Jilunia laotingensis: one gene and its partner. The protein of the gene in region 1 binds, or shares a complex with, the protein of each later gene. Links are inferred from orthologs where the notes say so. Each region holds a gene or a part of one and is shown on either strand. Other genes may lie near its edges.

The links.
Region 2: the proteins of meaB (region 1) and scpA are in contact, whole or in part, in a crystal structure (PDB 8DPB), measured with the Methylorubrum extorquens proteins. The link is inferred for Jilunia laotingensis from one-to-one orthologs. Residues at the interface, in SOR26638.1 of Methylorubrum extorquens: Arg20, Ala21, Ala24, Arg25, Thr28, Ser32, Arg33, Arg34, His37, Thr98, Gly99, Gly100, Ser101, Ile102, Leu103, Lys106, Thr107, Ala110, Ala113, Ile114, Asp115, Arg116, Ala118, Phe119, Ile120, Arg121, Pro122, Pro124; in SOR27001.1 of Methylorubrum extorquens: Glu577, Glu578, Asn579, Asp580, Gly581, Arg582, Arg583, Arg585, His596, Ala604, Ser605, Ala608, Asp609, Gly611, Phe612, Asp613, Val614, Asp615, Ile616, Gly617, Pro618, Leu619, Glu625, Arg628, Gln629, Val631, Glu632, Asn633, Asp634, Glu661.

The regions. Positions count from the first base shown.
Region 1 is NZ_JACRTF010000001.1:926,914-942,982, reverse strand. What follows is about bases 5,093-7,994. They hold meaB (methylmalonyl Co-A mutase-associated GTPase MeaB), read left to right. Parts: upstream 5,093-5,947; coding sequence 5,948-7,042; downstream 7,043-7,994. Other genes in these bases: H8744_RS03780 (S8 family peptidase), read left to right, coding at 7,048-7,994; H8744_RS03790 (DUF1573 domain-containing protein), read left to right, coding at 5,093-5,930. In the rest of the region: pnp (polyribonucleotide nucleotidyltransferase), read right to left, coding at 152-2,278; H8744_RS03805 (thioredoxin-like domain-containing protein), read left to right, coding at 2,475-3,626; transcription elongation factor GreA, read left to right, coding at 3,805-4,269; H8744_RS03795 (HIT family protein), read left to right, coding at 4,322-4,723; more of H8744_RS03790, read left to right, coding at 4,863-5,092; more of H8744_RS03780, read left to right, coding at 7,995-9,264; H8744_RS03775 (threonine/serine exporter family protein), read left to right, coding at 9,941-11,284; H8744_RS03770 (alpha/beta hydrolase), read left to right, coding at 11,505-12,527; H8744_RS03765 (DMT family transporter), read right to left, coding at 12,630-13,535; H8744_RS03760 (AAA family ATPase), read left to right, coding at 13,628-14,458; H8744_RS03755 (DUF4435 domain-containing protein), read left to right, coding at 14,464-15,462; H8744_RS03750 (mechanosensitive ion channel family protein), read left to right, coding at 15,526-16,069. UniProt on the Escherichia coli protein: Binds and hydrolyzes GTP. Likely functions as a G-protein chaperone that assists AdoCbl cofactor delivery to the methylmalonyl-CoA mutase (MCM) ScpA and reactivation of the enzyme during catalysis.
Region 2 is NZ_JACRTF010000001.1:2,513,490-2,529,622, forward strand. The notes cover bases 5,258-8,223. They hold scpA (methylmalonyl-CoA mutase), read left to right. Parts: upstream 5,258-5,649; coding sequence 5,650-7,797; downstream 7,798-8,223. Other genes in these bases: mutA (methylmalonyl-CoA mutase small subunit), read left to right, coding at 5,258-5,648; H8744_RS09640 (DNA topoisomerase 3), read left to right, coding at 8,050-8,223. Outside these bases: H8744_RS09615 (Omp28-related outer membrane protein), read right to left, coding at 1-143; H8744_RS09620 (T9SS type A sorting domain-containing protein), read right to left, coding at 164-1,486; H8744_RS09625 (putative transporter), read right to left, coding at 1,855-3,522; more of mutA, read left to right, coding at 3,750-5,257; more of H8744_RS09640, read left to right, coding at 8,224-10,164; PorE family type IX secretion system protein, read left to right, coding at 10,635-12,611; H8744_RS09650 (linear amide C-N hydrolase), read left to right, coding at 12,763-13,803; nadD (nicotinate (nicotinamide) nucleotide adenylyltransferase), read right to left, coding at 13,846-14,424; gmk (guanylate kinase), read right to left, coding at 14,417-14,986; H8744_RS09665 (YicC/YloC family endoribonuclease), read right to left, coding at 15,062-15,940. UniProt on the Escherichia coli protein: Catalyzes the interconversion of succinyl-CoA and methylmalonyl-CoA. Could be part of a pathway that converts succinate to propionate.

The DNA of each region.
Region 1 (16,069 bases):
TGTCCGTTTGAATCATTATCGATTTTAAAGGTCTTTTTCTTTTCTTTGAACAAAGCAACGCATTCTTTTTCAAATAAACAAGTTTATTGCAAAAAAACAGCCGGATCACATGAAATGATCCGGCTGTTTTTATGAATAATATGGTAGTTTCTTATTTCTTTTCCGGTTTGGGTAATAAAACTTTTCTTGAAAGTTTGAATTTACCTGTCTTCGGATCGATATCCAACAGTTTTACCTCAATTTCGTCTCCCTCTTTGATACCGGCCTCTTCAACTGTTTCCAATCGTTTCCAGTCAATTTCAGAGATGTGAAGTAATCCGTCCTTACCTGGCAGGAATTCAACAAATGCCCCATAAGGCATAATAGAGCGTACTTTGCCTTTATATACTTCGCCAATTTCCGGGACAGCAACGATTCCTTTAATTAAGCGCATGGCATCTTCGATACTCTTTTTATTGGTACCGGATATTTCGATACGGCCAATATTGTCAATTTCTTCGATGGTAATGGTGGCGCCTGTTTCTTCCTGCATTCCTTGAATGATTTTTCCACCCGGGCCAATCACTGCTCCGATAAATTCTTTCGGTATAGCCATTGTCTCAATGCGCGGAGCGTGGTCTTTCAAGTCGGCACGTGGTTCCTGAATGGTTTCAGTTATCTTACCAAGAATGTGCATACGACCTTCTTTCGCTTGGTTCAATGCACGTTCCAGAATTTCGTATGACAGACCGTCTACCTTGATGTCCATCTGTGTGGCGGTTATTCCGTCTTTGGTTCCTGTTACCTTAAAGTCCATATCTCCCAAATGGTCTTCATCGCCAAGAATATCAGAAAGCACGGCATATTTTTCTTCACCTGCATTTTTGATTAACCCCATGGCGATACCTGATACCGGTTTCTTAATTTTAACTCCGGCATCCATCAGTGCCAGTGTACCAGCGCATACAGTAGCCATGGAAGACGAGCCGTTTGACTCCAGGATATCTGATACAACGCGTACTACGTACGGATAATCAGCAGGTATCATTCCTTTCAAAGCACGCCATGCCAAGTGGCCGTGACCTACCTCGCGACGGCCAACACCACGTTGTGCTTTAGCTTCACCTGTAGAGAAAGGAGGGAAGTTATAGTGCAATAAGAAGCGTTCTTTTCCATGAGTCAGAACGTCATCGATAATTTTTTCATCCAGTTTGGTTCCCAGCGTAACAGAACTCAATGACTGAGTTTCACCACGTGTGAAGATAGCTGAACCGTGAGGTCCTGGCAGATAACCGACTTCACTCCAGATCGGACGAATTTCATTGGTCTTGCGTCCGTCGAGACGTTTACCTTCATCAAGGATGCAACGGCGCATTGCTTCTTTTTCCACATCATGGTAATAACGATCGATCAATGAAGCCTTTTCTTCCAATTCTTCTTCGCTGAATTGAGCTTTGAATTCTTCGCGTATGGCATCAAAAGCATCCTGACGTTCGTGTTTGTTTTTGTTTCCAGATTGAGCTACAGCATATGCTTTATCATAGCAAGCTTCACGAACAGCTTTGCGTAACTCTTCGTCATTTACTTCATGACAGTATTCACGTTTTATGGTTTTGCCGACTTCTTCTGTCAGCTCCATCTGTGCCTTGCAATGAACTTTGATGGCTTCGTGGGCGACTTTCATTGCTTCCAACAACTCGGCTTCGGATACTTCGTGCATTTCGCCCTCTACCATCATGATGTTTTCATAAGTAGCGGCTACCATGAGATCCATATCCGCCTTCTCAAGCTGATCGAAAGTCGGGTTGATGACGAACTGGCCATCAATACGTGCTACACGCACTTCAGAGATCGGTCCGTTGAAAGGGATATCTGAAACGGCAAGTGCTGCTGAAGCGGCAAGTCCTGCCAAAGCATCAGGCATATCAACGCCATCGGCTGAAAACAGGATGATGTTTACATATACTTCTGCGTGGTAATTATCGGGGAATAAAGGGCGGAGCGCGCGGTCGACTAAACGGCAAGTAAGAATTTCATAGTCAGAAGCTCTGCCTTCTCTTTTGGTGAAACCTCCGGGAAAACGGCCGAATGCTGAAAATTTCTCTTTGTACTCTACCTGAAGTGGCATAAAATCTGTTCCGGGAACTGCATCTTTAGCGGCACAAACAGTAGCAAGTAACATGGTGTTTCCCATGCGAAGCATTACAGAACCGTCTGCCTGTTTTGCCAACTTTCCCGTTTCGAGCGTGATGGTTCTGCCATCTCCCAGCTCGATCGTCTTAACAATTGGGTTGATCATAAAAATTGTTTTATCTATATTTTCTTTCAAAATTCCCGCAAAGATACACATTTATCCTTCTAATATCGTGAAAATGAGATAAAAAGTTACTGCTTATTTGGTTTTTTTTCATAAAAGGGGTGAAGAACAGGGCAAAATGCTTTGACTAATCTTGAAAAGAAGTATATTTGCAGTTTGAAAATAACACGCACAGTTTATGAAAAAGATAACTTTAGTGGCACTTGCTGCTTTGGCTTTGGGTTCTTGTAATAATGGTCCTCAGTTTAATGTAAATGGAGAAGTGGCCGATGCTGATGGAAAAATGCTTTATTTGGAGGCTTCAGGATTGGAAGGGATTATCCCTTTGGATTCGGTGAAGTTAAGTGGTAAAGGCTCTTTCGGCTTTAAACAAGCCCGTCCTGAATCACCTGAATTTTATCGTTTACGTATAGAAGACAAAGTCATCAATTTTTCAGTGGATTCTACTGAGACAATTGCTATTAATGCGCCATATACGGAATTTGCCACGGCTTATATAGTGGAAGGGTCCGAGAATAGTCGGAAAATAAAAGAATTAAGCTTGAAGCAGGCGAGATTGCAGCAAGATGTCAATGAGTTGTTGAATGCGGCTCGGGCCAATAAAATAAGGAATGATGTTTTTGAGGATAGCTTGTCTGCATTGGTCAACGATTATAAGAATGACGTAAAGATCAATTATATTTTTGCCGAACCCAATACGGCTGCTGCGTATTTTGCTCTGTTCCAGAAATTGAATGATTATTTGATTTTTGATCCGTTAAACAATAAAGATGATATCAAATGTTTTGCAGCGGTGGCTACGAGCCTTAATAATACGTATCCTCATGCGGTTCGTTCCAAAAACTTATATAATATTGTGATAAAAGGAATGAAGAATACCCGTACTCCGGTAAAAAAGACCATTGAAATACCTAAGGAAAAAATAGTAGAGACCGGGCTTATTGATATCAGTTTGCGCGATTTGAAAGGCAATATCCGTAAATTGACCGACCTGAAAGGTAAAGTCGTATTGCTGGATTTTTCGGTTTATCAGACCCAGACCGGTGCGCCTCATAATCTGATGTTGCGTGACCTTTACAATAAATATGCAAGTCAGGGATTTGAAATTTATCAGGTATCTTTGGATGCGGATGAGCATTTTTGGAAAACATCAGCAGATAACCTGCCTTGGATATGCGTGCGTGACGGTAATGGAGTATATTCAACAAATGCGGCCGTGTATAATGTTCGCCAGTTGCCGGCTTATTTCCTGATCAATCGGAAGAATGAGTTAAGCGGTCGTGGAGAAGACATAAAAGATCTGGATAGTGCGATCAAGGAATTGCTCTAGGGTGTTATTATATAGAAGTTTTCGTTTAAATATGTTACATAGCATTGGTTTTTACTTGACACGTATCGTTTAAAAGCCTATCTTTGCAGAAATAATTATAGGAAGAGGGTTCCAACATGGCTCATGTTGGAATTCTTTTTTGTTTTATATGACCGAAAATAAAAAAGGAGGAAAAATCATGGCTTATATGTCAGAAGAAGGTTACAAGAAATTAATGGCAGAACTGAAAGAATTGGAAACAGTGGAGCGCCCCAAGATTTCTGCCGCAATAGCTGAAGCGCGCGATAAAGGAGATTTATCGGAAAATGCAGAATATGATGCTGCCAAAGAAGCTCAGGGGATGCTTGAAATGAGAATCAATAAGTTGAAAGCAGTGATTGCTGATGCTAAAATCATCGATGAATCCAAACTCAAAACTGATTCTGTGCAGATTTTATGTAAAGTGGAACTGAAGAATATGAAGAACGGCATGAAGATGGTTTACACGATCGTTTCTGAAAGCGAAGCAAATCTGAAAGAGGGGAAGATATCCGTAAATACCCCTATAGCACAAGGCTTGCTAGGAAAGAAAGTGGGTGATATCGCTGAAATTCAGGTTCCGCAGGGTAAAATCAATCTTGAAGTAGTGAACATTTCGATTTAACACAAAGGCAGGTCTCCTTAAAGGAGCTTGCCTTATTTTATATAGTAAGGTTATGGCAACAATATTCAGTAGAATTATCGCAGGTGAAATACCCTGCTATAAGGTGGCGGAAGACGATCGTTTCTTTGCTTTCCTTGATATTAATCCGTTAGTACAGGGACATACCTTGGTTGTTCCTAAACAGGAGATTGATTATATTTTTGATTTAAACGACGATGACTTGGCAGCTATGCACGTTTTTGCAAAGTCGGTAGCCCGTGCCATTGAAAAAGCTGTTCCTTGTAAACGTGTAGGTGTGGCTGTTATGGGGCTGGAGGTTCCTCATGCTCATATCCATCTGATTCCTATTAATAAAGAGTCGGATATGATTATTTCCAACCCGAAACAGAAATTATCCGATGAAGAGTTCAAGGCAATTGCCACTGATATCCAGCAAGCATGGATGAATAAATGATTTTTCTTCCCTTTTAGAATGATATGATAAGCAGAGGCGTATTGTCCGATAGAAGGATAGTACGTCTCTTTTTCTTTCAATCCGTTTTGTTTCTCATTTAAAACTCCTACATTTGTGCTATAATATAATAATGTAAAGCATGAAACGTAGTTTATTCTCAATAATTACTCTCTTTTTCATCACTTTGTTTGTTGCTGCCCAACCACGAATCTCGTCTAATAAAGAGACGCATAACTTCGGGCAGATAGAGTGGAAGCATCCTGTGAGTGTGGAATATATCATCACCAATACAGGCGATAAACCCTTAGTCTTGACCAATGTCACCACATCCTGTGCCTGTTCGGTTGCGGATTGGACTAAAACACCTATTGCTCCTGGTGATAAAGGATTTGTCACCGCTACTTTCGATGCCGAAGCTTTGGGACATTTTGAAAAGACGGTCGGTATCTACAGCAACGCTCAGCCCAGTCTGGTTTATCTCAAATTTACAGGTGAGGTGGTTCGTGAAGTGACCGATTACACAAAGACGCACCCTTATACGATTGGTTCAATTCGTTTGGATCGTAACGAATTCGATTTTCCTGATGCACATCGTGGGGAGAAGCCGACAATAACTTTTAGTGTTGTTAATCTTTCAGGGAGTCCCTATGAACCTGTACTGATGCACCTTCCCCCTTATTTGAAGATGGAGAAGAGCCCTGAAGTACTTCTTAAAGGCAAGAAAGGTACAATCAAATTAACGCTCGATACGGAACAACTTACCGATTTGGGACTCACCCAAACATCTGTCTACCTGGCCCGTTTCTCAGGCGATAAAGTTGGTGAGGAAAATGAGATTCCCGTATCGGCTATTCTTCTTCCCGATTTTACCGGTATGTCCGAGCAAGACCGCCTGAATGCTCCATCTATTAGCCTGTCTGAAACCAATATCGATCTTAGTGCCCGTCTGGCAAAGAAAAACAAAGCTTCGCACGATATTGTTATAACCAACACGGGGAAATCGCCTTTGCAGATTAATAAATTGCAAGTATTCAATTCTTCTGTTGGCGTAAGTTTGAAGAAAGCACTTCTGCAACCGGGTGAAAGTACGAAACTGCGTGTGACTATCCATCGGAAAAACGTTGGTAAGAAGAAACATCACCTGCGTATTCTGATGATCACGAACGATCCCGTTCAACCGAAAGTCGAAATTAATGTAAAACGATAAATCTAAATACCATTACCATGGAACATCCTGAAAACAGTGAAGAATATAAAGGGCTGGTTGTTAACAAAGGTATCGAACAGCCCGCATCAGTGAATCCTTATCTGAAACGTAAACCTCGGAAACGTGAGCTTTCCGTAGCTGAATTTGTGGAAGGGATCGTAAAGGGCAATATAACGATTCTTAGCCGTGCCGTGACACTTGTGGAAAGTGTAAGACCTGAACATCAGGCTATTGCTCAGGAAGTAATAGAGAAGTGTTTGCCGTATTCAGGCAATTCGATTCGCATCGGAATCAGCGGTGTTCCCGGTGCCGGTAAAAGTACTTCGATCGATGTTTTCGGATTGCATGTGCTTGAAAAAGGAGGGAAGTTGGCAGTCCTTGCCATCGATCCGAGCAGTGAGCGTAGTAAAGGCAGTATCTTAGGGGATAAAACCCGTATGGAGCAGCTTTCCGTTCATCCCGATTCATTCATTCGTCCCAGTCCATCGGCCGGTTCATTGGGAGGCGTTGCGCGCAAGACCCGTGAAACGATTATTCTTTGTGAGGCAGCAGGATTTGATAAGATTTTTGTTGAAACTGTTGGAGTGGGGCAGAGCGAGACTGCCGTACATTCAATGGTGGATTTTTTCCTGTTGATTCAGCTTGCAGGTACGGGAGACGAGCTTCAAGGCATAAAGCGAGGAATCATGGAGATGGCTGACGGTATTGTCATTAATAAAGCCGATGGAAATAATATTGATAAAGCTAAACTTGCCGCATCCCAGTTCCGCAATGCATTGCATCTTTTCCCTGCTCCTGATTCGGGATGGACTCCGCAAGTATTGACTTACTCCGGTTTCTATAATATCGGAGTGAAAGAAATCTGGGACATGGTGTATGAATATATCGACTTTGTGAAGGGAAATGGCTATTTCGAATTTCGCCGTAATGAGCAAAGCAAATATTGGATGTATGAGAGCATCAACGAACAGTTGCGTGATAGTTTTTATCATAATGCAAAGATTGAATCGATGCTGGCGGAGAAAGAACGCCAAGTGTTGAGTGGCAATCTAACCTCATTTATTGCTGCAAAAGCATTGCTGGATACTTATTTTGAGGATTTACGAAAATAGTAAATATGAAGACGAAGAAAGTCTTTCTTTTCTTGGTTTGTGCATGTATCGCTCTTTTGGTAGATGCACAAACCAAAATTACTCCCTATACCCGCTTATTTCTGAAAAAATATTCCCAAACAACGGATACTGTTTATCATAGCCATTCGTCATTCCCCAAGCCGTCTCTGCGAAATGGCATACCGACCATAGGCGCTTTTATTGAATTGAAAGAGGGTGCGAATGTTGAAGAAGCAATCAGCTTAGGTGCTAAAGTGTGTTGCAGAGTTGGAAACGTATTGACTGTAGAGATTCCGGTGGATAAGATTACGGCACTTGCCGAATCGGACGCTATCAAGCAGCTTGATGTGGAGAAGCCTGTAAAACCGCATAATGATGCAAGCCGGCATTTAACAAAGGGGGAGTTCGTGCAGGATGCCACCGGCTTGAAACAACCCTATACCGGATCGGGAGTGATCGTCGGTATTTGTGATACGGGCTTCGATTTCAATCATATTTCATTTATGGATACTGACGGGCGGTTACGCATAAAACAGGTTTATATGCCTGAAGATAACACAGGTACTTCTCCTTCTTTTGAATTGGAGGGTGAGACGTTCATTTTGCCCGGTTCGGAGTACACTGCCCCGGAGGAGATAAGCCAGCTTACTACTGATAATCCTAACCAGTCCCACGGTAGCCATACCTTAGGTACGGCAGCAGGGGCTTACTTGGGAAACAATTTTTATGGTTATGCAACCGAAGCCGATATTGTATGTTGCGGTATGCCGGAAGAGGCATTGACGGATGTAAATATTGCTAATTCCATAGCATATATATTCAGATATGCCGAAAGTGTCGGCAAGCCGGCCGTCATAAATGTCAGCCTTGGCGGGCATGAAGGGGCGCATGACGGTACGTCTTTTTTGCCTCGGATGTTTGATGGTATATGCGGGAAGGGCAAGCTTATTTCTGTTTCGGCAGGTAATAATGGGGGTACTCGGGTACATTTAACCGGGCAATTCACCGAAAAGGATAATGAATTGAAGACATGTGTATGCCCAGGCGATTTCAATGGATACGTAGATGCTTGGAGTAAAACGAGTAGCCCTATAGGAGTGAAAATGTTTGCGTATAGATCGTATTACCCGGAAAAAATCGTCTATGAGACTCCACTATTCTTTCCTGGAGGAGAAGGAGAAGTCGTTTATGATTCTTCTAAGATGCCGGAATTGGCTCGATACTATCAAGGAACGATTGCGTTTGCTTCGGAGATCAATCCGTATAATGGTAAATTCCACGTCCTGATTGAATCAGAACTGTCTAAAGTGGAATCTTCCGAAGCGGCTTATAATGTGTTGGGTTTCGCGTTCGTCGGTGATGCCGGTGAGCAGGTGGATGCCTGGGTGGGCGATCGTTATGAGTTTTTCAGCCAAGGCTTTGGCCTTGGAGGAGACTATGATTACTCTATCAGCGACTTGGCGACAGGGGATAGTACCATAACGGTAGGTGCGTATAACTCTAAGAATTTTTATAAATCGATTGGTGGGCAAGAGATTAATTACGGTGAATCCATGCCATTGGGCGAAATATCCTATTATTCGAGCTATGGTCCTGATATGCGAGGCGTTCGCAGACCGGATGTGATTGCTCCGGGAACTTTTGTAACTTCAGCGGTCAACGGATATGACAAGAACAATGTGGAACTGAATCACGGAATGTTAGCGGCAGAAACAGAAGCTAACGGCAGAAAGTACCACTGGGGAAATATGTGGGGCACGTCTATGGCGGCACCTGCCGTTACCGGCATCATTGCGCAATGGCTCGAGGCTGACCCGAATCTGACACCGGCACGTGTCAAAGATGTCCTGAAGAAGACTGCTATCAGAGATGAATATACCACTTTCGAAAATGCGGAACTTTGGGGATTCGGCAAGATTGATGCCTATGCCGGACTGCTCGAGATACTGAAAGGCATTACCGGGCTGGAAGCGGAAAGGAACATTAATAAAGTGCTTGTTTCGAATCCTGTAGACGGCAGTTTTCAAGTTTTTGCACCCGGTGAAACCGGCAAGGTGTCTGTGAATCTGTACAGTCCGGGCGGTGTATTGTTATATACCACCACCCAGTCTGACGGAGGAACTGTACAAGTCGATGCCGGAAAACTCCGGGGAACAGGAATAAACATTCTGCAAGTAACCGGGGAGAAAACGAACTACCGGACTAAAATATATTTGGAATAAGATGCAGCTGTCACTAATAGGTTGAAATCTTGTCTATCCGTCTTTTCTGTCTTTTTCTCTCCCGCATTCGCCTTTTCTGCCTTTTTTTATTGGATAGGCACCAGAGGCGGGTGGGTGAAAGCACCAAATGCTTGGCATATCGTCTACTGAATCCTTAAAAGGGGAATGTCAATAAATTTCAGCTTTTGATACTTGTGCTTTAAGATCAAACTTACAAACTTATGTGGCTGATAGTCAATGCTGATTGATGACCGTTTTTTCCTCACCGATGAACGACCTCTTCCTCGGTGATGAAGACCTTCTTCCTCGGTGAGGAAGAGGCTCCTCATCACCGAGCAACGATGCCCTCAGTTGGGGGCTTTGCTTATGTAATAAGATTTCACTCGCTTCCATGATTAAAAGATGACTGTGACAAGCTGTTTTCCCCATTCCACTGGAAGAAGTATTGCCGTATTTTGTCTTTTCGTGCTATCTTTCATGGCTATAGTAGATAGTGCTTTATACTCAAACGGAATTGGTTCGCGGAAATTGAGGCTTCCAATGGTAGTAAATCAATGCAGGTGTGAGTTTGCTTTTTTGCAAACCAATTCTGATTTACTATAAAAAGAAAGTTGTAACTTTGCACCCCCAAAAGCAAAACAGGAAAATAAATATTATAGAGATGACTACAAATAAGATGATGACTGAGCAAGAAGAACAACTTTTGCTTCTACGCCGTAAACTAGACTTATTGCTTCGTACCGGTAAATTGCTAATGGAAAGCGCGGCAGACACCAATCGAATTGTGCGGAATATGAACCGTGTTGCAGCTTACCTCGGTCTGCCGGAAGATAAATTGCATATCGATGTAAGGTATACGATGTTGATTGTTAACCTGAGTGATGAGGCGCATTCTTTTTCCAAGTTCCAGAAATGCGAATCACATGGCATTAATATGACGGCCATTTCCGCTATCAGCAAACTTTCCTGGCGTGCCATAGAGAAGGATTATTCTCTCGACCAGTATGAAGAAGAGTTGGAAAAAATCCGTAAGCAACCACGCAATTATACTCCTTACGTAGTTGCTATTGGGGCTGGTTTCGCCTGTGGTGGATTTTGCAAATTGTTCGGTAGCGACTGGATGGCCTTTTTATTAGCTTCCATTTGCGCTTTCGCTGGTTTCCGTGTACGTGCGCGTCTTCTTGAGGCGGGGCTTAATGTATATATGAGTATCGGTGTGGCAGCTTTTGTCTCTACTTGTCTGGCTTATCTTTCATCATTTACAGGTTGGTCGTCCACTCCTTATCTTCCTTTGCTGGCATGTGCCCTGTTTATTGTCCCCGGAGTTCCTTTGATTAATTTTGTGGATGATATGATTGATAACTACTTGTTGGTCGGTATCACCCGTGCCGCCAATACGGTGATGATGGTTGGAGCGATGGCTTTCGGTATTGTGTTGGCTATTCGCCTGTGTGTGATGGAGGATGTCAGTATCGATAAGAAGTTCAGCGAGCTAAGTATGATCCCGCACGATCCTTATTATGTCTATGCCATTGCCGCTGCCATTTCTGCGATGGGTTTCTCGATGATATTTAATATCCAGCGTCGTTTGCTTTGGGTTGTTGCCTTAGGAGGTATTATAGCGGTATGTACCCGTAATTTTGTTAATTTCGAGTTGGGGTTTGGTCCCGTCATCGGCTCGTTCATGGGAAGTTTTGTTGTTAGTCTGATTGGTGTCAAAGCCGTTCATTGGTTTCATGTCCCCAACCATGTATTGTCCATTCCTTCGGTTATACCGATGATTCCCGGTGTACTGATGTTCCGTTCGCTGCTCGGTTTTATCGGCATGCATGGTGTAGTGGGGGAAGTGACCTTTGCTTTCTTCAATGGCATCAATTCAGCCTTGATCATTCTTTGCATTGCACTGGGCGTAGCCGTTCCGAATATCTTTGCCCGTCGGTATATCGCTAAAGACCGTCAGAAATTTCTTCAAGAAGAACTGCAAAAGCGTAAAGCACGTGGCAAATTCCTGGAATGGTAGGAATAAGGAAAGAAATCCGTAAATCAGGTAGTTATATCCGTAATTGGGGTAGGTGGCCACTTGTTGCAATCCTTTAACTTTGCAAAGTGAAATCAATAAAATTACAGGTGGCATGAAAGATATCAATTTGACAAAACGAAAGCTGTGTGTCGTAATGTTAGCATGCTTTTGCATCATGGGAAACTTGTCTGCTGCAAACTCTACCGGAGAGATTGTTGCAATGAAGAATCCCGCCCAAATGGCAGATGATAAATTTAATACTGATATAACGATGAACGGAAATCTGAATTTAGTGGAGGAGTGGGATAAGGTGTTCCCACAAAGCAATAAAGTGAATCACAGCAAAGTGACTTTCCGTAACCGCTACGGGATCACACTCGCTGCCGATATGTACATACCGAAAAATGCGACAGGCAAACTACCCGCCATTGCCGTTTCAGGTCCATTTGGAGCCGTAAAGGAACAGTCGTCGGGACTTTACGCCCAGACGCTTGCCGAGCGTGGGTTTCTGACTATTGCTTTCGATCCATCGTACACAGGCGAAAGTGGTGGCGAGCCCCGTTATGTGGCTTCTCCCGACATCAATACGGAGGATTTCAGTGCTGCGGTCGATTACCTTTCAACGCGCAATGATGTCGATCCCGAACGAATCGGTATCCTCGGCATTTGCGGCTGGGGTGGCTTGGCTCTCAATGCAGCGGCTATCGACACCCGCATTAAGGCAACCGTAACTTCGACCATGTACGACATGAGTCGCGTCAATGCCAACGGCTATTTCGACTCGATGGATGCCGATGCCCGTTACGAGCTTCGTAGGCAGCTTAACACCCAGCGGACTGAGGATGCGAAAAAAGGTACGTATGCTCTTGCCGGAGGTGTGGTCGATCCTCTTCCTGCAGATGCTCCGCAGTTCGTAAAAGATTACTACGATTACTATAAGACCGGACGCGGCTACCACTCCCGTTCGCTAAATTCGAACAATGGCTGGAACAAGACTTCGGCTTTGTCATTCATCAATATGCCTTTACTCACATATAGTGATGAAATCCGTAGTGCTGTACTTATGATTCATGGTGAAAAAGCTCACTCTCGTTATTTCAGCGAGGATGCTTTCAAGAAGTTGCAAGGCAACAACAAGGAATTGGTGATTATTCCCGGAGCAAACCATGTGGATTTATACGATCGGATGGATGTAATACCTTTCGACAAGTTGGAAAGATTCTTCAACAATTATCTGAAGTGATTATACAAAAGCAAAAGACATCGCAATCGACGGATTTTTGGAATAGGTCAAGACGTGTGAATCGTTCCTTCCGATATCCGTCGTTTTTATAGGCGAGTTGGATCAACGGCTGATAAGATCCGCTCTCGATTTGCTTTGTGTCACGATGTAGACCCCTAGGAATACAAGTCCGATGGCTAAGCCTTTTGCCCATCCGAAAGTGCCTACTCCCATGATGACCGCTGCGATGGAAGCTACAATCGGTTGGACGTAATTATACATGCTCACTACGGTTGGGCGTAATAGTTTCTGTGCCGTCATCACGCAGATATAGGCGATGAAGCTTCCCCCTAACACTACATACGACACTTGGAAGATAGCCGTGGCAGATATGGTTTCCCATTGGATGATTGCTATGTCATTATAGGAAAATGGAATATAACACATCGAGGCGTATATGAACATCCATTTGTTGATTGTCACGGCAGAATATTGTTGTGTCAATCCCTTGAATACGGTCAGATAGATGGAGAAACTGAGCTGTGCCAGCAAGCATAGCAGATCTCCCCAAATACTGCTCCCCCCATTTGCAGAAGTCTGACTGCTCAGTATTAATATCAATGCCCCCATTGCCCCGACAAAGATACCCAGTACTTTCTTGTTTGTTATAGGCTCTTTCAGGTAGATGGCAGCCACAATCATAGTGATAATCGGCAAAGTGGTAGTCACGATGGACGCATCGATAGGCGATGTGAGTGACAATCCGAAAATGAACACGCCCTGATTGAATACTAATGCGAATAGTGAAGCGAAGAAGATCTTCAACATGTCTTTAGGGGGTACGTGTTCTTGTCGGCAAAACACGGAAAGAATCCAGAACGCTGCCGCTGCCCCTACCATACGGAATGTCGTGACCGAAAGTGCGGAAAATTCCTGCAATGCGGATTTGCCGATCGGGGACATCAATCCCCACATGATGTTGGCAGTCAGGGCAAACAGATGCCCTTGCGTATTCTTGCTGATATTCATCTTTTTTGTTACCTTTATCGAAAACTCCGGCAAAGGTAACTATTTTATCATTTGATTTCTCTATATTTGCCTTGATATAAAGCAAGAACAGTATGGAAAAACAGGCCAATTATATCAGGCGCATTGAAATAACCGGGTTATGGGGGCGATACGACATCGCCTGGGATCTGAATCCGGAGGTAAATATTCTTTCGGGCATCAATGGGGTAGGGAAGACAACCATCCTCAACCGTTCCGTGGGTTATCTGGAAGAACTTACGGGAGAAGTGAAAAACGGAGTGAAAGACGGAGTGTCGATTTATTTCGATGATCCCGAAGCGACTTTTATCCCTTATGACGTGATCCGCAGTTACGACCGTCCCCTCATCATGGGCGATTTTACCGCCCGGATGGCCGACAAAAATGTAAAGTCGGAACTGGACTGGCAACTCTATCTTTTACAGCGCCGCTATCTGGATTATCAGGTGAATATCGGCAATAAGATGATCGATCTCCTTTCCGGTAATGATGATGAACAGCGAAAGAAAGCTGCCGGGCTGTCCCAAGCCAAAAAGCGCTTTCAAGACTTGATAGACGAGCTGTTCAGTTATACCCGGAAAAAGATTGACCGGAAACGGAATGATATCGCTTTCCATCAGGACGGTGAACTTTTGTTGCCTTATAAACTCTCTTCCGGAGAGAAACAAATGCTTATTATCTTGCTGACCGTATTGGTTCAGAACAACGAACATTGTGTCCTTTTTATGGATGAACCGGAAGCATCGCTCCACATCGAATGGCAGCAGAAACTCATCGCCATGATCAGGGAGCTGAACCCGAATGTGCAAATCATACTGACAACCCATTCACCTGCCGTCATCATGGAGGGATGGCTTGATGCCGTAACGGAGGTAAGCGATATATCTACTAACATTAATCATTGAATCCCGTGGCACGAAATTTACGCGACAATCTGACTTCTGCTTATTTTGATGCGGCTCACAAGCTTTACCCTAAAAAGTCGCGCCGTAGGATTGTGGCTTATGTGGAAAGTTACGATGATGTGCCCTTTTGGCGTACTTTGCTGGAAGAGTTTGAGAATGATGAATGCTATTTTCAGGTAATGCTTCCTTCCGCCACTTCGTTGGCAAAAGGGAAGAAGATGGTGCTGATGAACACTTTGAATACGGATGAGTTGGGCAAAAGCCTTATTGCCTGTGTCGATAGCGATTATGATTTCCTGTTGCAGGGAGCTACGTCCACTTCCCGTAAAATAAACCGGAACCGTTATATCTTCCAGACGTATACTTATGCCATCGAGAATCATCATTGCTTTGCGGAAAGTCTTCATGAAGTATGCGTGCAAGCTACTTTGAACGATCATTCATTGATCGATTTCCCGGCATTCATGAAACGTTATTCGCAGATCGCCTATCCTCTGTTTCTGTGGAACATCTGGTTTTACCACCGTCATGATACCCATACGTTCACAATGAGCGATTTCAATTCTTACGTCCGGTTGCAGGATGTAAGTCTCCGCCATCCCGAACGCGCGTTGGATGCCATGCAAAGGGTGGTTACGGCTAAACTGTCCGAGCTTCGGAAACGCTTTCCGCATTTCATCGGGGAGGTGGATGCTTTAGGTGTCCGGTTGCGTAAGTTAGGCTTAGTGCCGGAAACCACTTACTTATATATACAGGGACATCACATCATGGATAATGTGGTGATGAAGCTTCTGATCCCTGTATGCACGGCATTGCGCAGAGAAAGGGAACTGGAGATTAAAAAACTGGCAGAGCATAATTTGCAGTTCCGCAATGAACTGACGTGCTATCAGAACAGCCAGATCAGCGTGGAGGTGATGCTGCGGAAGAACAGTGCTTATAAATCCCTATATTTGCATCAGTGGCTACGCGAGGATGTGAGGGATTTTCTTGAAAAGGGATAATGAAGTTAAACAAACGGGTAATTCAGCTGTTACCCGGTTATGATAGCAACTCAAACGATACAAATGGAAGAGATTACAACTTTTATAAAAGACGAACTCCTCTCATGGGGGCTGAGTCAGTCATGGGCTGACAGTTTTACGAAAGCTATTATTCTGGTTTTTATTCTGGCTATTGCATTCCTATGCGATGCCGTTTGCCGTCATGTGATCCTGAAAGTGGTGGCGAAGCTGGTCAAACAGACTAAAGCGACTTGGGACGATATCGTTTTCGACCGTAAAGTGATGATTTACGTCAGCCACATGGTAGCTCCTGTCGTTTTGTATCTGCTTTTGCCGCTTGCCATATCCAATGGCGCTACACTGAGCTTCATACAGCGCATGTGCTTGATTTACATCATTGCCGTATTTCTTAAGTTCATCAGTGTGTTCCTTTCTGCCGTTTACCATGTGTACAGCCAGCGCGAGCAGTTTCGTGACCGTCCGCTGAAAGGCTTGTTGCAAACGGCTCAAGTCACTCTGTTTTTTATCGGAGGCATCGTAATCATCAGTATTCTGATAAATAAGTCCCCGATGTTCCTGCTGACCGGTTTGGGAGCTTCGGCCGCCA
Region 2 (16,133 bases), 1.6 Mb from region 1 along the record:
TGTGCCGCAATTGGGTTGTGGCAGCAAAGAGTTGCGAATAGAATGAAAGCTTCAATGGTAAATTTCATGGTGAATTTCATAGTGAACATAGGATGTGCGAAAAGAGCATCCGGTATTTCCCACCGGGATAATACCGGATGCATCAATTATTTATTAAGCAAGATTATCGTTTGAAGACTTTGAATGACTGGGACTGATTGCCATTTACAACTTTGACAATGTACATTCCGCTTGGAAGTTGGCTTAAATTTATAATATGACCTTGTTGGTTATCTTTGGTTACACAACTTCCTGTAGTACTATAAACACATACTCCCGTATAACTTCCCGTAATGAATAATTGACCGCCTGAACTTAGACTGACACTGTTTTTATCGACATTCTGTTGCTGAATGGAAGTTATTTCACCTCTGCTTTCTTCAGATAATTCAATTACATACGGTACACTGAATGCCCCCATGTCATTTGCGCATATTCCACTTCCTGCAAGGATCTTAGCGTCTGCGGAGCAAGCTGTTACCGTACTTATGAATTTGTCTGTATCGAGTTTCAAGAATTCCTTCAGTGTCGATTCTTCACCATCTTTAATGATTGACGCATCTCCCCATACACTGATGGAACCAAATACGCAATTGTCGTTAAGTGAACAACCAATTGGCCCCTCGGATATATATTTCAATCCGTCTTTCTCATTATATATGAATCCGTGTAAGATAGCGTCATCATCAGTGATATATCCGGTTACATTTCCTTTCGCGTCAACGTGGCTTGCGATACATTCCAGAAAAAAGCGGTCTTCATTTTCCATATCAGGCTCATAAAGTTTTTTTAATTCTCCATTTACTATGATTGCTGCTATGCGATCTCCCATTGAAGACTCTGTCCATCCTGCAATGATGCTTCCGTCATTACTGATATCGTAAAGGTAAAAGCCTTGCCCTTCAAGTTGTAAATCGGGAAATTCCTGTAGCTTGCCATCGATCCATAGAACAGGGCGGAACTTACCTTCATTATAATAAATAGTTCCTCCTATGATTTTTCCATCGGCAGAAAAAGCTTGAGCAATAGGTGCATAATCAGAATCCTTTCGTCTGCTTTCTTTTATGTCTTCAGGAACGGGTAAAGAATGCCATTCTCCATCTTTTAAATATCCGGGTGAGTATATTCCATCTTCATTTTGGAATGAACCGAGAATTGTTCCATTGTCATCCACATCGTTTACCAGTACGCTTTCTCCTGCTCCTGTATCTATCATTGCCAGCTTCTTGCTAGTTGCATCCCATACATATCCTGTTTCCATGAAGATGTCATCATAGCCCACCGCATATTTTCCATTTGGGGATACATTGAGAATCCCTCCTCCCAATAGAATATCATCATCAATTATTTCATCGAAATAATACAATGTTGTTTGTTCCTGTGCCTGCAAAAGGGAAACATTTAAGCTGATTGTAAAACAAAGAGCAAGAAGTAATAATCGTTTCATAAGCTTTTTAAGTTTTTAGTGATTACTGTTTAATTATTAAAATACGTGCAATTATAATTAATATAATTGAAATAAAATGCGAATTAACACATTTTGTGTTTGATAAATAAAATAATTTGTTATAGAACTGACTGTGGAAATTTAAGAAGTATGATGAAGTGTTTCTTATTAGATTCTTCGCTTTTACTGCTATTTGTAAAGATGTTTTTTTATTGGTAAGAGCCGGGAAATTGCGTGTAGATAGTTTTATAAATAAAGGTTGTTAAGGTATGGAAAGGGTAATAAAGGCAGTTTTGATTATAATAAAATGCGCCATGATCTTAGGTTATAAGTAAGATCATGGCGCATTATTTCGAGTACTTCTTTTATTACATCATTAGTAGTAGTATCATTTGTCCTGCGAGAATACGTAAAAACATTGTTAATGGATATACTGTTGAGTATCCTACTGACGGGGCATCGTTGTTAGATACTTGATTTGAATAAGCAAGTGCCGGTGGATCCGTATTACTTCCTGCTATGAGACCCATTAGCGTATAATAATTAACCTTATAATATAAACGGGCAATTGCACCTATTATCAATAAAGGGATTACGGTAATAAGGAAACCGTATCCTACATATAATAATCCATCACCTTCAACCACCGTATTTACGAAGTTTGCACCCGCTTCAATGCCCACGCTGGCGAGGAAAAGTACAATACCGATTTCCCTTAACATTAGATTGGCACTCATAGTCGTATAGGTGACGAGATGTAACTTATAACCAAAACGGCCGATGAGAATAGCTACGACAAGCGGACCACCAGCTAATCCCAGTTTTACCGGAGTCGGCATACCCGGAAACGCTATCGGAAGGCTTCCTAAGAAAATTCCTAGGAAGATACCAATGAAGATAGTGACAATGTTCGGATGATCCAGACGTTTCAGAGAATTGCCTAACACATTTGCAAACCGTTCTACCGCATCTTGTTCTCCTACTGTCATTACGCGGTCACCGACTTGTAATGTCAGATTGGGATCTGCAAACAAATCCATACCTGAACGGTTGACGCGAGTCACATTCACACCATACATGCTACGGAAGTGCATTTCACCTAACTTTTTACCGTTAATCTCTGATTTAGTAATCAGTATTCGACGAGACACCATCGGGGTGTCTTGCTTTTCCCAGTCTACTTGAACTTCTTTTCCGATAAAAGCTGTGATCGCTTCCGCGTCCTCTTCGGAACATACGATGTAAAGTTGGTCTCCCATATGGAATACAGTTTCATGGTTCGGTATATTGACATGCCCTTCGTGACGGATACGTGAACAGACGAACGAACGACCTAGAAACTCTTTTACTTGAATCAATTTTTTCCCATTGATGGACTCATTACGTACCTCAAGATTCATCAAATGCGGTTTATGTTTCAGATGCTCGGCATCTGCATTGCTTAGTTCCTCTTCTTCTTTGGCCATGTTCACGCGGAAGATGTAGCGTATGGCAATGATAGAGCCAATGATGCCGACTACACCGAGCGGATAAGCACATGCATACCCCAGCGCTATTTGCGGACCATTATAGTTGAGCTGGGTTAACGCTTCCTGTGCAGCACCAAGTCCCGGAGTGTTTGTCACTGCTCCGTATAAGATGCCCACCATCATTGGAAGCTCTATGCGACCATTAGCAATAAAATAGATTGTCAAGGCCACGGCAATATTCAGAGCTACGATACCTACGGCAAGCAGGTTTAATGTCATTCCTCCTTTCTTGAATGAAGAGAAGAAACCGGGGCCGACCTGCAGCCCGATGCAAAATACGAAGAGAATTAATCCGAATTCACGGATAAAATGCAGAATGTGCGTATCACCGGTAAATCCGAAGTGTCCCATCAGGATACCGGTGAATAAGACAAAGGTGACTCCCAATGACACTCCGAAGATCTTGATCTTTCCGAGAAGTACCCCGCCGGCAATCACAAAAGCATAAAGGAAGACGATGTGTGCCACGGAGTTGGAGTCCCATAATAAATTTTGTATCCAATCCATAGTAGTTTTTATAAATTGCCGCAAAATTAATTATAACGGTGGAGGTAATCAAATAAAACGTCTTTTTTATTTATCTGTGACATCTTGTAAGCCTTTAGTGCGAATTTTCTCTAAAAAAAGTATTTCGTTTGAAGTATTTGTCTATCTTTGCCTTGCTATTAACAACACTTAGAAAGATTCATTAAGATAAAGATATTACTAATCTTATTTTAAACTTATAATAAACTATGGCAGACAGTAAAGAAAAACTCTTCTCTGATTTTTCTCCCGTTTCTACCGAACAGTGGATGGAGAAAGTGACAGCCGACCTAAAGGGCGCTGATTTTGAGAAGAAACTCGTTTGGAAAACAAACGAAGGCTTCAAGGTAAAACCTTTCTATCGAATGGAAGATTTGGAAGGGCTGAAAACGACCGATGCTCTTCCCGGAGAATTTCCTTATTTAAGGGGCACTAAGAAAAACAACAATGAGTGGTTCGTTCGTCAGGAAATTAAAGTAGAATGTCCGAAAGAAGCTAATGCAAAGGCGTTGGATATCTTGAATAAAGGTATTGATTCTCTTTCCTTCCATGTAAAAGCATCCGATCTGAATGCCGAGTACATCGAAACTTTATTGAAAGATATTTGTGCGGAATGTGTAGAGCTAAACTTTGCTACTTGTCAGGGGCATGTGGTTGAACTGGCTAATCTATTAGTTGCTTATTTCCAGAAGAAAGATTATGATTTGACAAAACTGCAAGGTTCTATCAATTATGACTACTTCGATAAGATGTTGGCCAAAGGCAAGGAAAAGGGTGATATGGTACAGACAGCGAAAGCTTTGATTGAAGCCACTGCCCAGTTGCCGAAATATCGTGTGCTGAATGTCAATGCCTTGACGTTGAATAATGCCGGTGCTTACATCTCTCAAGAATTGGGATATGCACTCGCATGGGGAAATGAATATATGACCCAGTTGACCGAAGCCGGACTTCCTGCTGCACTTGTTGCCAAGAAGATTAAATTCAATTTCGGTATCAGTTCCAATTACTTCCTTGAGATCGCTAAGTTCCGTGCTGCCCGTATGTTGTGGGCAAATATCGTGGCTTCATACAATCCTGAATGTCTACGCGATTGCGAGAACAAAGGCCCGAAGGGTGAATGCCGTTGTGCTGCCAAGATGCGGATACATGCAGAAACTTCTACTTTTAACCTGACTTTGTTTGATGCGCATGTTAATCTGTTACGTACACAGACTGAAGCCATGTCGGCTGCATTAGGCGGTGTGGATTCCATGACGGTTGTTCCTTTCGATAAGACATATGAGACTCCGGATGATTTCTCCGAACGTCTGGCTCGTAATCAACAATTGTTATTGAAAGAAGAATCGCATTTTGATAAAGTGATTGACCCGGCTGCAGGTTCTTATTATATTGAAAACCTAACGGTATCCATCGCTAAGCAGGCATGGGAATTATTCCTGTCTGTCGAAGAAAAAGGCGGTTTTTATGCTGCTGTAAAGGCTGGAACTGTTCAGGCTGCCGTAAACGAGAGCAATAAAGCTCGTCATAAAGCAGTGGCACAACGTCGCGAAATACTATTGGGAACCAATCAATTCCCGAACTTCAATGAAAAAGCAGGTGACAAGAGACCGGTTGAGGCGAAATGTTGCTGTGGCGGACACGATACTTGCGAAAAAGATGTCGCAACACTGAATTTTGACCGTGCTGCCAGTGAATTCGAAGCGTTACGTCTTGAAACCGAAGCATCCGGTAAACGTCCGAAAGCATTTATGCTTACTATCGGTAATTTGGCTATGCGCCAGGCTCGTGCCCAGTATTCTTGCAATTTCTTGGCTTGTGCCGGATATGAGGTAGTTGATAATCTCGGTTTCGAAACCGTTGAGGCCGGTGTAGAAGCAGCGATGGCTGCTAAGGCTGATATCGTTGTGATTTGTTCTAGCGATGATGAATATGCACAGTATGCTATTCCTGCATTCAACGCTCTGAACGGCCGTGCTTTGTTTATCGTTGCCGGTAATCCTGAATGTGCTGAAGAGCTGAAAGCAGCCGGTATCGAGAACTTCATCCATGTACGTGTCAACGTGCTTGAAACACTTAAAGAGTTCAACGCTAAATTATTGAAGTAAGATGAGAAAAGATTTTAAAAACTTAGATATCTACGCAGCATTCCAGCCCGCCAACGGAGCTGAATGGCAAAAGGCTAACGGAATCGAAGCTAACTGGAAGACTCCGGAACACATCTGCGTGAAGCCTGTTTATACAAAAGAAGACCTTGAAGGAATGGAGCATTTGGAATATGCTGCCGGACTTCCTCCATATCTGCGTGGTCCGTATTCAGTGATGTATACTCTTCGTCCTTGGACCATCCGTCAGTATGCCGGATTCTCCACTGCAGAGGAATCAAATGCATTCTATCGCCGTAACCTTGCTTCCGGACAGAAAGGTTTGTCAGTGGCATTCGACTTGGCTACTCACCGTGGCTACGACCCAGATCATGAACGTGTAGTTGGTGATGTAGGTAAAGCCGGTGTGTCTATCTGTTCGCTTGAGAATATGAAGGTTTTGTTCGATGGCATTCCTTTGAATAAAATGTCGGTATCCATGACCATGAACGGTGCCGTACTTCCGATTATGGCATTCTATATCAACGCAGGATTGGAGCAAGGTGCCAAACTTGAAGAGATGGCAGGTACTATCCAGAACGATATCTTAAAAGAATTCATGGTGCGTAACACTTACATCTATCCGCCTGCATTCTCAATGAAGATTATTTCCGATATCTTTGAGTATACTTCACAGAAGATGCCGAAGTTCAACTCCATCTCCATTTCCGGTTATCACATGCAGGAAGCAGGTGCTACGGCAGATATCGAGTTGGCATATACGTTGGCTGACGGCTTGGAATATCTTCGTGCCGGAACGGCTGCAGGTATCGATATCGATGCTTTCGCTCCGCGTCTGTCATTCTTCTGGGCTATCGGAACTAATCACTTCATGGAGATTGCCAAAATGCGTGCCGCACGTATGCTTTGGGCTAAGATCGTGAAACAGTTCAATCCGAAGAACCCGAAATCATTGGCATTGCGTACTCACTGCCAGACTTCCGGTTGGTCGCTGACCGAACAAGATCCGTTCAACAATGTAGGACGTACTTGTATCGAAGCTATGGCTGCTGCGCTCGGACATACTCAGTCATTGCATACCAACGCATTGGATGAGGCTATTGCCCTGCCGACTGATTTCTCCGCCCGTATTGCACGTAATACTCAGATTTATATTCAGGAAGAAACTTATGTTTGCAAGAACGTTGACCCATGGGGCGGTTCTTACTACGTGGAAACCCTGACGAATGAATTAGCTCATAGTGCTTGGGAGCATATTCAGGAAATTGAAAAGCTGGGAGGTATGGCAAAGGCTATCGAAACCGGTATTCCAAAGATGCGTATCGAAGAAGCAGCAGCTCGTGCCCAGGCTCGTATTGACTCCGGATCACAGACGATTGTCGGAGTGAACAAATACCGTCTGGAGAAAGAAGCTCCGATCGATATTCTTGAAATCGATAATACTGCTGTTCGTCTGGAACAGATTGAGAACCTGAAACGTTTGAAAGAAGGCCGTAACCAGGCAGAGGTAGACAAGGCGCTGGCTGCCATCACCGAATGTGTGAAGACAGGCAAGGGTAATTTGCTCGAACTGGCTGTAGAAGCAGCCCACGTTCGTGCTACACTGGGTGAAATCTCATCTGCTTGCGAACAAATAGTAGGACGTTATAAAGCAATAATCAGAACGATATCAGGCGTGTATTCATCAGAAAGCAAAGGTGACGCTGACTTCAAGCGTGCCTGCGAACTCACCGAGAAGTTTGCGAAGAAAGAGGGTCGTCAACCCCGTATTATGATTGCCAAGATGGGACAGGACGGTCACGACCGCGGTGCCAAAGTTGTGGCAACCGGTTATGCTGACTGCGGTTTTGATGTGGATATGGGACCGTTGTTCCAGACTCCTGCCGAGGCTGCCCGCGAAGCTGTGGAAAACGACGTTCATGTAGTAGGTGTTTCTTCACTGGCTGCTGGACACAAGACGTTGGTTCCGCAAATCATTGAAGAGTTGAAGAAGTTAGGTCGTGAAGATATTGTAGTTATTGCCGGTGGCGTAATCCCTGCGCAGGACTATGACTTCCTCTATAAAGCTGGTGTGGCTGCCATCTTTGGTCCCGGAACTCCGGTGGCTAAAGCTGCTTGCCAGATTCTTGAAATCCTGATGGACGAAGAATAAAAACAAGTCTTTAATATGTTAAAATAAGGGCGGGGTATTGTAAAATGCCTCGCCCTCTTTATTAAAGAATGTTGTATCTGATGCTTTTATGACCTCATAGTTTGCTAATTTGCAAGAAATCCCTACCTTTGCAATGTGTTTTTCATAGTATTAGATTTAAGGTTAACAAAGGTTGGAGTACAGCGGTACTCCTTTTTTTTTGCCCATACCTTAAAATTATCTACCTTTGCACGGTTTAATAATGAATAAAGAATGATAGTTTGCATTGCCGAAAAGCCCTCTGTGGCGCGTGATATAGCCGACATACTCGGAGCCAGGACCAAAAAAGAAGGATATATTGAAGGGAACGGATACCAAGTGACATGGACATTCGGTCATCTTTGTACACTGAAGGAGCCGCACGAATATTCTGCCGGATGGAAGTCGTGGAGTTTGGGCAGTTTGCCTATGATTCCGCCACGTTTCGGAATCAAACTGATTGAAAACCCAACCTACGAAAAGCAATTCCATATCATTGAAGGCCTTATGCAGCAAGCCGACGAAATCATCAACTGTGGTGATGCCGGCCAAGAGGGAGAATTGATCCAACGGTGGGTGATGCAAAAAGCGGGAGTTCGTTGCCCGGTAAAGCGGCTTTGGATTTCCTCATTGACGGAGGAAGCTATCAAGGAAGGATTTGCCAAATTGAAAGATCAGTCCGATTTTCAACCCTTGTATGAAGCAGGCATGAGCCGTGCCATCGGTGACTGGTTGCTGGGTATGAACGCAACCCGTCTTTATACGGTTAAATATGGGCAAAACCGTCAGGTGCTTTCCATCGGGCGTGTACAAACACCGACTTTAGCATTGATTGTGAATCGCCAACAAGAGATTGAGAATTTTCAACCCAAGCAATATTGGGAACTGAAGACTGTCTATCGGGATACCACTTTTTCAGCCCTTATTCGTAAGAGCGATGAAGAACTGGCAGCTGAGGAAGAGAAATCAGGTGGAAAGGTGAAACGAACCGAGAACCCAGGTATCGATCCCATTGCCAGCAGCGAGGAAGGAGCCGCTTTGGTGGAACGTATCAAAGACTTGCCTTTCACAGTGACTTCTGTCGCCAAAAAAGATGGCAAGGAATATGCCCCCCGTTTGTTCGACCTTACCTCCCTACAGGTAGAGTGTAATAAGAAATACGCTTATTCGGCAGACGAAACCTTAAAACTGATCCAATCGCTATACGAAAAGAAGGTGACGACTTATCCGCGTGTCGATACGACTTTCCTTAGTGATGATATTTATCCCAAATGTCCTGCTATATTAAAAGGATTGCGTGATTATGAAATCCATACGGCATCGCTTGAGGGTACGAAGCTGCCTAAGTCTAAAAAGGTGTTCGACAGTTCGAAAGTGACCGATCACCACGCTATCATTCCAACGGGTGTTTATCCGCAGAATCTGACGGACATGGAGCGCAAGGTTTTCGATCTGATTGCCCGGCGGTTTATCGCAGTGTTCTACCCGGATTGTAAGATATCCACCACTACGGTGATGGGTGAAGTCGATGCGATTGAATTTAAAGTGACGGGTAAACAAATTATTGACCCGGGTTGGCGTGTAGTCTTTGCCAAGGAGGTGAATGATGCATCAGACGAGAAAGAGGGTGAAGAGGAAAATGTACTGCCTGCTTTTGTGAAAGGCGAAAACGGGCCTCATATACCTAATCTGGCGGAAAAGTGGACGCAACCTCCCCGTCCTTATACCGAAGCGACCTTGCTGAGGGCAATGGAAACGGCAGGTAAGCTGGTCGATAATGATGAATTACGTGATGCGTTGAAGGAGAACGGTATAGGCCGTCCGTCTACTCGTGCTGCTATTATTGAGACGCTTTTTAAACGCAATTATATCCGTAAGGAAAGGAAAAACTTGATAGCGACCCCGACCGGGGTGGAATTGATCGGACTTATTCATGAAGAGCTGCTGAAGTCTGCCGAACTGACGGGTATCTGGGAAAAGAAACTTCGTGAGATAGAAAAGAAAACATATAATGCTCGCCAGTTTTTGGAAGAGTTGAAACAGATGGTAGGTGAGATCGTGATGAGTGTTTTGAGCGATAATACCAACCGTCGTATCACGATCCAGGAGGCGGTACAGGCAGCACCGGAGAAAGAGAAAAAGGAAACAAAAAAACGGGTTCGGAAACTGTCTGCACCCAAAGAGAAAAAAAAGGATGGGGTGGCGGTAGCTTCTTCCGCTGATTCGTTGGAAGGAAAAATATGCCCGGTCTGTGGGAAAGGCGTCATTTTGAAAGGGAATAAAGCTTACGGTTGTTCGGAATGGAAGAACGGATGTACTTTCCGTCAGTCTTTTGATTCGGAAGGTTGATATTGTCGATTTCGGGCGACTTCTATTTTTGCTCGTCAGGTACGTTTGAATATTCTGAGGTTACTTTTGTGTTTTATCTGTTGAGAATTATTCTTCACCCTTGTGGAAGGGTGGCTTGCAAAGACTTTGTATAATATTGAATAATCTAAAAAATAAATCATTGATAATCAGATGATATTGATGGCTATTTTACCTCGGTGATCAACGACCTCTTCCTCGGTGATGAACAGCCCCTTCATCGGTGACTAAGCCGCCCTTCATCGGTGATCTCCAAGGTAGTCCCCGGTGATGGAGAATATCAGGAATGCCGGACACTCGTCCATGTAAACATTATTCTTTGGATCCGATCTAAAGAGACGAGAGAAGAATGCTCTATCCCCTCCTTCAACGAACCATGTTTCGGGTTAGCCACTGCTTTTTATGTTTCTTCCTGACAATAAATCAAGCCTATTTAAGTTTATATATTCAGTATGTTCCGCAATTTCATTTATTATATACTTGTCCTTTTACTATTTACTTCCTGTGGTGCAGGGCGTAGTCTGAAGAAAGCCGAGCAAAGTTATGCACGCGGTGAGTATTTTGATGCCGCGAAATATTATAGAAAGGCTTATGCCGCCACTCCTGCAAAACAACGGAAACAGCGCGGTGTGATAGCTTATAAGATGGCGGATTGTTACCGCCTTATCAATTATACAGTACGTGCAAAGGGGGCTTATATGAATGCCATCCGTTACAATTATCCCGATTCGATCACCTTTTTTTATCTCGCTGAAAGCCAACGGAAAAACGGAGAATATAAGCCCGCTGCCGCTTCATATAAGACTTATCTCGACTTTCGCCCGAATGATACGCTGGCATTGAACGGTTTGATATCCTGCCAGTTGGCGCAGAAATGGAAGGAGCATCCTACGCGATATACCGTGAAGCGTGTCCCCATCTTCTTTTCCCGTCGTGCGGATTACTCCCCCATGTATGCCGGAGAAGATGCGGATATTCTGTACTTCACTTCTACCCGAAACGAAGCAAAAGGGAATGACCTGAATGGCATAACCGGCATGAAAAGTGCCGATATATTCCAGTCGAAGCTTGACGAGAAGAAGAACTGGCAGAAGCCCGAACCGCTGGAGTCGGAAGTCAACAGCGAATATGAAGACGGTGCCTGCACCTTTTCTGCGGACGGGAAAACGATGTACTTCACCCGTTGCCGTACCTCTCCCGAATCACCGGTATATGCCGAAATATATTCATCTGCCCGTACGGGAGCCAATTGGGGAACACCGACCAAGTGTGCCATATTGAACGACTCGCTTTCTTCCGTTGCCCACCCTGCCATGTCTCCTGTCGGTGATTTCCTTTATTTTGTCTCCGATATGCCCGGAGGCTATGGCGGACTTGACCTCTGGCGTATCAATGTAGTGCAAGATGGTTTCGGATATGTTGATAATCTCGGGCCGGAAATCAATACTGCCGGAGATGAAATGTTCCCTACTTTCGGACCGAAAGGGGAACTGTACTTTTCCTCCAACGGCCATCCCGGTATGGGAGGACTTGATATCTTCCGGGCTGTACAGGATACGCTGTCAGGGAAATGGAAAGTTGAGAACATGCGTTCACCCCTGAATTCAGCGAGTGATGATTTCGGAATGACCTTCGAGCCGGGACATCCGCGTGGATTCTTCTCCTCCAACCGGGGGGATGCCCGTGGTTGGGATCATATCTACAGTTTTGAACTTCCCGAAGTCAATCACGTCCTTACGGGTTGGGTGTATGATAAAGAAGGCGATCCTTTGCCTGATGCCTTGGTGACTATAGTCGGTGATGACGGTACATATTTGAAAATCAACGTAAAGAAGGATGGCTCTTTCGTGCAACAGCTCACTCCGGGGCAACGTTATGTCATGTTGGCCTCTTGTCGCGGCTTTCTGAACGGGAAGCAGGAGTTGACTACCGATACTGCGCAGGTAGATCGCAATTATGAAGCAGAGTTTCCGTTGGCATCCATCACGCGTCCGGTACTGATAGAGAATATCTTTTATGAATTCGACCGTGCCGACCTGACACCGGCTTCTACTACCGCACTGGACGAGCTTATCCGTCTGTTGAATGACAACCCGAACGTGACCATCGAACTGGCCGCCCACTGTGACTATAAAGGCAATGATGCATATAATGAGCGTTTGTCTCAAAGGCGTGCCGAGTCGGTGGTACGCTATCTGATCAAAGGCGGCATTGCTAATGACCGTCTTACGGCAAAAGGTTATGGAGAGTCGAAACCTAAGGTGGTCAATAAGTCCGTACTGAAGTCTGCCCCCTTCCTCAAGATCGGAGATGTATTGACCGAAGAGTTCATCAAGACATTGCCACTCGACCAGCAAGAGATATGCAATGCCATCAACCGTCGTACCGAATTCCAAGTATTGCGTACCACTTACGGGCTTTATCAATAAAATCTTTCCCGTTTATAAACTTCATTATCACTACATTTGTTGTTGAGGGTAGTATCAACAAAGGCCAGTTGAATGAGCGATCCACCCGGTCGGTCGTTGAACTGGACGATTAATTTATTAAAAGAAGATGATGGTGTTTAAAAAGCAAGTGATGCCTCTATTGGCATTGGCTGCTGCGCTCTCAGTGAACGTGCAGCAATCGGAAGCCTGTACCCGTGCAGTGTATGCCGGTCCGGACAATATGATAGTGACGGGACGTACGATGGATTGGAAGGAAGATATACAGTCCAATCTTTATCTTTTCCCCCGTGGTATAAAACGGGCAAGCTTTGATCAGGGAGATTTTCTTACCTGGACTTCTAAATACGGCAGTATCGTTGCTTCGGCCTATGATATCGGTGTGTGCGATGGCATGAATGAGAAAGGGCTTGTGGCTAACCTGCTCTTTTTGCCCGAATCTATTTATGTGCGTCCGGGCGACACGCGGCCGGTTATGGGAATTGGCATCTGGACTCAGTATGTCCTCGATAATTTCGCCACGGTGCGTGAAGCTGTGGAGGAACTGAAAAAAGAGACTTTCCGCATCGATGCTCCTCACTTGCCGAATGGTTCACCTGCTACTTTGCATATGTCCATTTCCGATGCGACGGGCAATAATGCCATTCTCGAGTATATCGATGGTTATCTGGAGATTCATGAAGGCAAAGAGTATAAGGTGATGACTAATTCTCCAAGATATGACTTACAACTGGCTGTCAATGATTATTGGAAAGAGGTGGGCGGTTTGCAGATGCTGCCCGGCACCAACCGTTCAAGCGACCGCTTTGTGCGGGCCTCCTTCTATGTGGATGCCATTCCGCAGATATCCGATCCTAAGATTGCCGTCCCCAGTTTGTTGAGCGTAATTCGTAACGTGTCCGTGCCGTTCGGCATTTCTACTCCGGATAAGCCTTATATCTCTTCCACGCGGTGGCGTTCTGTTTCCGACCAGAAGGATAAAGTTTACTATTTTGAATCGACTCTGACTCCTAATCTCTTTTGGGTTGATATCAAGAAAGCGGATTTTAGCCCGAATGCAAGTATTAAGAGGTTGCTTCTGACCGGAGGCGAGGTTTATACCGGTGATGCTTATAAGGATTTCAAGGATATCAAGACATTTACGTTCCTGTTCAGGTTGCCGGAAATGAATTGAGAATCGAGAAGAAAGAATCGAGAGAGGAGAGGGGAGTTTAGGTTAGGGCAGCCGCAGGGATTGGATGTATTGATATACGTTCGGATGAAGGAAGTAGCGTATGTCTTTCCCGGCAGCGAGTGAATTTCGGATGAAGGTAGAACTTATGTCGAAAGTAGGTGAATTGACAATGCGTACAGTCGGAGGAAGTTGATCCTGAGAGACGGTGAATCCGGGACGGGGATAAATAAGTAGTTGATTCTCTGTGATAATACGTTTGTATTCATACCATTGCGGAAATAGAAGCCAATTGTCCGAACCTATGATAAGGTTGAACTCCCGTTCCGGATACTTCTTTTTTAATTCATCCAGTGTATGTATGGTGTATGTCGGACGGGGAAGGTGGAATTCAAAATCGGAGGCTTTAAAACGTGGATAATCCTTAATTGCCACTTCCACCAGATGAAGCCTTACATCGTCCGGCCAAAGGTCAGCCTGCTCCTTAAGGGGATTGTGTGGGCTGACCATAAACCATATTTCATCCAGTCCCTCAAACTCGCAAAGATAGTTTGCCAAGACGAGATGACCGATATGAACCGGATTGAATGAACCGCTGTATATGCCGGTTTTTATTTTAGTCACGGTGCAGGAACTCTTTGATGATACGCAGTGCTTCCGCCTTTGCCGTTTCAAGGTCATCGTTGATGATAACTTTGTCGAACTTCGGAGCAAAACTCAATTCGTATTCCGCTTTGGCTATGCGGCTCTCAATGACTTCCGGGGCATCGGTGCCACGGCCTGTGAGACGGTGACGCAACTCCTCCACACTTGGGGGCTGAACGAATAAAGACAAGGCTTTATCTCCATAATATTTCTTTATATTGCACCCGCCTACTACATCGACATCGAATATGACATTTTGCCCTGCCTTCAGTTGCTCCTCCACTTGCGATTTCAAAGTACCGTAATAACGATCCTTGTATACTTCCTCATACTCCAGGAACTCATTGTCGTCGATTCGTTTACGGAACTCATCGGGGGTAAGAAAGAAATATTCCACCCCATGCTTTTCGGTACCACGAGGCGGACGGCTGGTAGCGGAGATTGAAAATGCCAAGTTCAATCCCTGTGTCAATAAATAGTTGATAATGGTAGACTTGCCCGACCCCGAGGGGGCAGAAAAGATGATTAATTTTCCCTCCATAGTTTATTCTGATATTCAAATATCTTGTCTGAATTTCACATTGCTTGCTTATACTGTTTTGAAACAGCGTACAGGTTACATTACGTTGAGTACCTGCTCTTTAATCTGTTCCAGTTCATCTTTCATCTGGACTACGATTTTCTGCATTTCCGCATGGTTCGACTTGCTGCCCAACGTATTGATCTCCCTTCCCATTTCCTGAGCGATAAATCCTAGTTTTTTTCCTTGCCCGTTGCCGTTTTCCATCGTGTGGAGGAAGTATTTCAAATGATTCGTCAGACGTTGCTTCTCTTCGTTTACATCCAGTTTCTCAATGTAGTAGATCAATTCCTGCTCAAGGCGGTTTTTATCGTAATCTACACTTAATGTCTTTTCTAAGGCATCCGTGATGCGCTCTTTGACTTTATCTACCCGTTCTTTTTCATATGGAGCGATCGACTCCAATAGAGCCGAGATATTGGTGATCTTCTCACGGAACTTCTTTTCTAGTGCGGCACCTTCTTGTTTGCGAAACTCCACAAGATGGTTGATAGCTTCAATGACAGCCATATGTACCGTTTCCCACTCTTCTTCCGTCAGCTCCTGTATCTCCGTTTTTGTCATCACATCCGGCATACGGAGCAGGGTTTGGAACCAGTCTGTCGGCACCGGTATATTTAATTTGTCCGCTATATCTTTAATTTGATTGTAATATCCCTCCACTAATGCCTGATTGATGGGAGTAGCACTTTCTGCGCTCTCCTTTTTTTCGATCCAAAGGCTAAAGTCTATTTTTCCACGTTCAAGATTCTTTGAGATTTCGTTTCGGATTTCTATCTCCTTTTCGCGATAAGTCGGAGCGATACGCGTAGATAAATCCAGTGCCTTGCTATTCAGCGATTTGATCTCTATGTTTATTTTTTTATCAGATAGTTCGGCAATGGCTTTACCATATCCTGTCATTGATTGTATCATATCGTATAAATTGTTTTCTGCAAAAATACAGGTTTATTTTAAGAATATGGCTTGAATGTATAAAAAATATGCTTGAAATGTAGATTCCCATTGCCCCATTATTCCATATGCGGGTCTGTAATTACGGTTTGACCGACATTTCTTTTTTATAGTATAGTTTGAAAATAGATAGCAATATGCTCTTGTTTCTGCC